Linked DNA regions of Kaistia algarum. The protein of the gene in region 1 interacts with the protein of each later gene in a pairwise test. Links are inferred from orthologs where the notes say so. Each region holds a gene or a part of one and is shown in the gene's direction. Other genes may lie near its edges.

What was found.
Region 2: the proteins of grpE (region 1) and OSH05_RS12420 interact in binary tests that used the Escherichia coli proteins (3 or more experiments, as listed by UniProt). The link is inferred for Kaistia algarum from one-to-one orthologs.

Annotation. Positions count from the first base shown.
Region 1 is NZ_JAPKNJ010000001.1:2,044,229-2,047,490, reverse strand. What follows is about bases 1-2,948. They hold grpE (nucleotide exchange factor GrpE), read left to right. Parts: upstream 1-1,142; coding sequence 1,143-1,754; downstream 1,755-2,948. Other genes in these bases: OSH05_RS09900 (GNAT family N-acetyltransferase), read right to left, coding at 2,409-2,948; OSH05_RS09905 (trimeric intracellular cation channel family protein), read left to right, coding at 1,761-2,405; OSH05_RS09915 (cation diffusion facilitator family transporter), read left to right, coding at 156-1,055; coaA (type I pantothenate kinase), read left to right, coding at 1-39. Outside these bases: more of OSH05_RS09900, read right to left, coding at 2,949-3,262. UniProt on the Escherichia coli protein: Participates actively in the response to hyperosmotic and heat shock by preventing the aggregation of stress-denatured proteins, in association with DnaK and GrpE. It is the nucleotide exchange factor for DnaK and may function as a thermosensor.
Region 2 is NZ_JAPKNJ010000001.1:2,583,857-2,587,067, forward strand. The notes cover bases 211-3,107. They hold OSH05_RS12420 (Nramp family divalent metal transporter), read left to right. Parts: upstream 211-934; coding sequence 935-2,281; downstream 2,282-3,107. Other genes in these bases: OSH05_RS12410 (SRPBCC family protein), read right to left, coding at 211-495; OSH05_RS12415 (ArsR/SmtB family transcription factor), read right to left, coding at 492-806; OSH05_RS12425 (carbonic anhydrase), read right to left, coding at 2,371-3,021. Also shown: more of OSH05_RS12410, read right to left, coding at 1-210. UniProt on the Escherichia coli protein: H(+)-stimulated, divalent metal cation uptake system. Involved in manganese and iron uptake. Can also transport cadmium, cobalt, zinc and to a lesser extent nickel and copper. Involved in response to reactive oxygen.

The DNA of each region.
Region 1 (3,262 bases):
CATCACCGCATCGAGGAAGTCGCGCTCCGCCGGCTCTGAGGCGAGGGGAGAGAAGGGCGCTGCCGCAACTCGTTCGCAGTTGCGAAGATAGGCGTTGAACCCCTTTCCTGCCGGTGTTAAGGCCGCGACATCACCTTGAGACGGGAGGGCGGGCCATGCCGAAATGGATCGACAGGACCACGGCGGTCGCCTCGGCGTCGATCATGATCGCACTCGTCGTCATGGGCATCAAATATATCGCCTATGCGATGACGGGCAGCGTGGCGCTCTATTCCGACGCGCTCGAGAGCATCGTCAATTTGGTAACGGCGGTCGCGGCTTTCTGGGCGATCCAGGTCAGCCGCAAGCCGGCCGACAGCGACCATCAGTTCGGCCACCACAAGGCCGAGTATTTCTCGGCCGTGCTTGAAGGCGTCCTGATCGTCGTAGCCGCCCTGCTGATCTTCCGCCAGGCGTGGATCTCCTATGCCACCGCTAACACGCCCGAGAACACGCTGATGGGCCTCGCCGTCAATTCCGTGGCGACGGTGATCAACGGCGCCTGGGCGATGTTCCTGTTCCGCTTCGGACGCCGGCGACGCTCCCCCGCCTTCATCGCCGAAGCCTGGCATTTGACCAGCGACGTAATCAGTTCGCTCGGCGTGCTGGTCGGCCTGCTCCTCGTGGTCGCTACCGGCTGGGCGGCGCTCGATTCGCTCGTCGCCGTTCTCGTCGCCGGCAACATTCTCTGGTCGGGCTGGAAGGTGATTCGCGAATCGGTCAGCGGGTTGATGGACGCCGCGGTATCGAGCGATGTGGAGCGCGAGATCCGCGCGATCATCGCGACCGAAGCGGAAGGGGCCCTCGAAGTCCACGATCTGCGCTCGCGCCATGCCGGCCGCGCGACCTTCGTGGAGTTCCATCTGGTCGTTCCAGGATCGCTCTCCGTCGTGGCGGCGCATGAGATCTGCGACCGCATCGAGGCGGCGCTCCAGGCCGCCGTCGAGGGTGCGGAAGTGCTGATTCATGTCGAGCCCGATTCGGAAGCACGCCATCACGGCGTCATCGTCCTTTAGAACAAAGGCCGCCGCGCTTGATTTTCGGCGCCGGAATCCTGATATCGGGCAGGAAATTACAACGTCGATAGAAAGCGAGATTTCGCGATGTCCAACGATACCCAGTCCCCGCCCGGCTCCGAGACGCCCAATGAGGCCGTCTCCACCCCGGCCGGAGCCGAGGTCGCCGGCGAAGCGAATGCGCGCATCGCCGCTCTTGAGGCGGAAGTGGCCGAGAACAAGGATCGCGCACTGCGCACCTTGGCCGAGATGGAGAATCTCCGCCGCCGCACCGAGCGTCAGGTCGCGGAGGCACGCCAATACTCCATCGCCGCCTTCGCCCGCGATATGCTGACGGCCGGCGACAACCTGTCGCGCGCCATCCAGGCCATTCCTGACGATGCGCGCGGCGCCAGCGAGGCGCTGACGACGCTGATCGAAGGCGTCGAGATGACCGAGCGCGATCTCCACAATTCGCTGGAGAAGCACGGCGTCAAGAAGCTCGATCCGGTCGGCCAGAAATTCGACCCGAACCTGCATCAGGCCATCTTCGAGGTCCCGACGGAGGAGCATCCAACGGGTACGGTCGTGCAGGTCATGCAGCCGGGCTATGTCATCGGCGAGCGCGTTCTGCGGCCGGCCATGGTCGGTGTCGCCAAGGGCCCGGCCAAGCCGAAGGCCGAAAAGCCGGCCTCATCCGACGCCGAACAGTCCGCCTGACGGATCATGGACCTGGGGTTCAGCCTGCTCCAGGTCCTCGATATCATCGGCGTTGCCGTCTTCGCCGCGACGGGGGCGCTGGCGGCCTCGCGCAAAGAACTCGACATCGTCGGCTTCGTCTTTCTCGCCGCCATCACCGGCATTGGCGGTGGCACGTTGCGCGACGTCCTCCTTGGCGAGACGCCCGTGTTCTGGATCCGCTCGCCGCAGCCGGTCCTCGTGTGCGTCGCTGCGGGGGTCGCGGTCTATTTCCTCGCGCCCTTCATCGAATATCGCTACCGCCTGCTGCTCTGGGCCGACGCGATCGGCATCTCCGGCTATTGCGTCATGGGCGCGTCGCGGGCGCTGGAGGCGGGCGCCAGCCCGACTGGCGCCATCGTCATGGGCATCATGACCGCATCCTTCGGCGGCATTATCCGCGACATCGTCGTGGGCGAGCCGTCGGTGCTCCTGCGCAAGGAGATCTATGTGACGGCGACGCTGGCCGGCGCGGCGTTCTTCGTCATCGCCGTTCGAACCGGCCTGCCCTTCTGGCCCGCGGCGTTTGGCGGCTCGCTCATCGCGTTTGCCATTCGCGCCGGCGCGCTTGCCTTCGGCTGGACCTTGCCGGGATATCGCTCGCGGCCGGGCCGCGACTTTCCCCCGCGCTGATCCTCAGGCGGCGTAGCGTGTTGCGTCGACGCCGTAATGATTGACGTAGCGCTCGCTGATCGCGCTGACGGGCAGCACGATCATGACGTCTGTGGTCCCGAACTGGCGGTCGATCACGGCGCCCTCGCCGACATAAGCGCCGATCCGCAGATAGCCCTTGATCAGCGGTGGCAGCGCGTGAAGCGCCGCCTTCATGTCGATCGCCTCGCGCGGCAGGCGGTCCATGGCCACATGTCGGCCTGGCAGTGCCGCGACGCGCCATTCGCCTGGCGCCCGGGCATGGTGGTGCAGGAAGGAGAGCGGCAAAGCGAGGCGATCCGGGTCGGTGCCTTCGAGCGAGGCGCAGCCGACCATGACGTCCATCCCGTGGTTGCGGACATAACTCCAGATGCCGTGCCACAGCAGCTCGACCGTCCGCTTGGTGCGGTAGGGCGGCAGCACGCAGGAACGGCCGAGTTCCAGGAATTTGAGGCCGGAATGGCGCGCCACGAGAGGCCCGACATCGAACTCGTTCGACGTGTAGAACCCGGAATAGCGCGCGGCCACATCCTGGCGCAGCAGTCGATAGGTTCCCACAATTGCCGGCTCGCCGGACTTCGTCATCGTGTCGTGATCGATGACGAGGAGATGGTCGCAGATCGCGTCGAAAGCATCGCGGTCGCGGCGCGACATCTGTGTCTGGATATCGGCGATCGCCGACAATTCCTCATAGAAGACCTTGAAGCGCAGCTTCTGCGCCTTCTTGATCTCGCGTGACGTGGCGGCCAGCCGCACTTCGAGCGATCCGAGCCGCCCGAGCGTCTCCGGCATAGCGGACGCCAGTCGAAGTCCCTTCGGCATAGTCAGCTTCAGCCCGT
Region 2 (3,211 bases), 540 kb from region 1 along the record:
CGAGCGACGGGCGAAGGTGGCGCGCCGGGGCTTGCGGATGCGGCGGCGCGCGATGGCGGCCGGCGGGAGGAGGACCACGATTTCGGGCTCTTCGGCCGGGAGGTCGAAGCGGTAGTCAGAGGCGACGACGAAGCCGTCATGGACAAGGCGCAGATGCGTCCGGCCATCCGCGGTCGGTTCCAGTTCGAATGTTACGACCGTGTCGAGCGTGTCCTGCGTGCCGTCGGCTCGGGTCTCGCTCGCCCGCCAGCTGAAGCGCAGATGGCGCGGCGGGTCGCTTTCCAGGATTTCGCAGTCGATCGTGCCGCCCTGATCGGCCGCGCCGGCCCGCGTGAAATGCGCGCCGGTCTCGGGCGCAATATCGTTCGGGAGCAGCCATTGCGCCAGCAGCGCCGGCTCGCTCAAGGCGCGCCAGACCTTCTCGATTGGCGCGTCGAGATCGCATTCGAGGTGGAGCGACGCCAGCTTTGGCGCCGGCATATCTGGCTGGGTCATGGGTCCATCTCCTTGAGGACGGTCTTCAGTTTCTCGATCCGCTCGGGCCAGAAGCGGCGATAGCGGTCCACCCAGTCGGTCAGCGGCGCCAGGCCATCGGGAGTGATGCTGTAATAGGCAAAGCGCCCGTCGCGTCGCTCCTGCACCAGGCCGGCGGCTTTCAGGGCGGCCAGATGCTGCGAGATCGCCGGCTGCGAGACGGCGAAGTTGGCCTTCAGTTCCGAGACGCTCATCTCGCGCGCCGCCAGCCGTTCGAAGACGGCCCGGCGGGTCGGATCGGCGAGGGCGCGGAAGATGTCGGGCTCGATCATGAGCAATATATAAGCAATAGCTTATTCGATTCGCAAGGCGACGTTTCGAGCCTTTTGGGCCTGCCATTGACATCGGCACTCCGCCATTCCTAAATGCGAATAATTCGCATTATCAAAAAGGATGCGCGATGCGCGGCGTGGACGAGGTTGCGGGCGAGGGCGGTGGCTGGCGTCGGTCGCGGGGGCTACCGTCGCTGTCCGAGGTGCATGGCTCGATCGCCGTCGCGCCGGGTGCGCCGAGCTGGCGCAAGGCCGCGGCGTTTCTGGGGCCGGGCTATCTCGTCGCCGTCGGCTATATGGATCCGGGCAATTGGGCGACGTCGCTCGCCGGCGGGTCGCAGTTCGGCTATGCGCTGCTTTTCGTCGCGCTGCTCTCCAACATTATGGCGATCATCCTGCAGGCGCTGGCCGCCCGGCTCGCCGTCGCCACGGGGCGGGATCTCGCGCAAGCCTGCCGCGACGCCTATCCGGCGCCGGTCGCCTTTTGCCTATGGATCCTCGCCGAGATCGCCATTTGCGCCACGGACCTGGCGGAAGTGATCGGCACGGCGATTGGCCTCAACCTGCTCTTTGGCATTCCGCTGGAGATCGGCGTCATTTTGACGGCTTTTGACGTTTTCCTGGTGCTCTATCTGCAGGCGAAGGGCTTCCGCTGGGTCGAGGCGCTGGTCATCACGCTGCTCGGGGTCATCGCGGTGTCGTTCCTGATCCAGATCCTGATGGCGAGCCCGGACTGGAGCGGCGTCATCCGCGGCTTCGCGCCGACGACGGATCTCCTGACGAACCCGAACATGCTTTATCTCGCGCTCGGCATCATCGGCGCGACGGTCATGCCGCATAATCTCTATCTGCATTCCGGCATCGTGCAGACGCGCGCCTATGCCACAGACGAGACGGGCAAGCGGGAGGCGATCCGGTATGCGACGCTGGATTCGACGCTGGCACTCATGTTCGCCCTCACGATCAACGCCTCGATCCTGATCCTCGCCGCCTCGGCCTTCCACGCTCATGGCCAGCATGATGTGGTCGAGCTCGACAAGGCCTATGCGCTGCTGCACCCGCTGCTTGGCTCCGCGCTGGCGCCGACTCTGTTCGCGGTCGCGCTGCTGTGCTGTGGCCTGAATTCGACCGTCACGGCGACGATGGCCGGGCAGATCGTCATGGAGGGCTTCATCAATATCCGCCTGCAGCCCTGGCTGCGCCGGCTGATCACGCGTGGCATCGCCATCGTGCCGGCGGCGGCGGTGACCATCCTTTATGGCGCCAGCGGCACGGGCAAATTGCTGATCCTCAGCCAGGTGATCCTGAGCCTGCAACTGCCCTTCGCGGTGGTGCCGCTGGTGATGTTCACGGCGGAGAAGCGCAAGATGGGCGTCTTTGTCGCGCCGCGCTGGCTGACGGCGATCGCCGCAATCACGGCGGTGATCATCATCGCGCTCAACATGAAGCTGCTCTACGACGTCGCGACCGGCTGACCGCTATCCGTCAGCTGGGCTACAAATGGCGACCTGGATGTCTGGGTCGCCATTTTCGTCGCAGCCTAGACCTGACAGCTCCGCGCCGATCAGGCCGTCTCGGGGATCGAGAAGCGGCCAGTTTCGGCGTCGAGCAGGTAGAGCTCGCCGGTTGAGATGTCGAACCACGCGCCGTGCAACTCGATCTCGCCGATTTCCTCAAGGCTGCGGATCGTCGGGAAGGTGCGCAGATTCTCGACGGCCTTGCGGATCGAAGCGAATTCGAGTGCCCGCTGCGCGTCGTCCGTCTCCTTCGGATCGTCGCAGACGAGCGCTTCGGCCGGAGCGATCAGCGTGATCCATTTGCCGATGAAGTCGCTGGAGGCGAGGCCGACGCCCTGGCCGTCGCGGGCCGCCATATAGGCCTGCACGCCGCCGCAGCGGCCATGGCCGAGCACGACGATATGCTGGACCTTGAGGCCCATGACGCCGAACTCGATCGCCGCCGAGGTGCCGTGATACTCGCCGTCCGGATCATAAGGCGGAACCAGATTGGCGACGTTGCGCACGACGAAGAGTTCGCCCGGCGCGGCGTCGAAGATGGTTTCCGGCGCGGCGCGGCTGTCGCAGCAGCCGACGATCATGGTGCGCGGCCGCTGTCCTGCTTCGGCAAGCACGCGGTAGCGCGAACTTTCCTGCGGCAGTCGCTGCTCGCGGAACGCCGCATAGCCGCGAATGAGACGGTTCGGGAACCTCGCAATCTGCGCCATCGGATTGAACTCCACGCCATGGGATCGAACGACATCATGCAGTGCAGCAAGCCGCGCGCCGACGCAAGACCCCGCCTGCCGGCCAAACCCTTGGGCACTCGGTTGCCGCCTGGTGATCCCGGGCGGAGGTGTGTCCGGCTGTCACGGGCGCGACATTCCTGCAACCCCCTGCCAAGTTCTG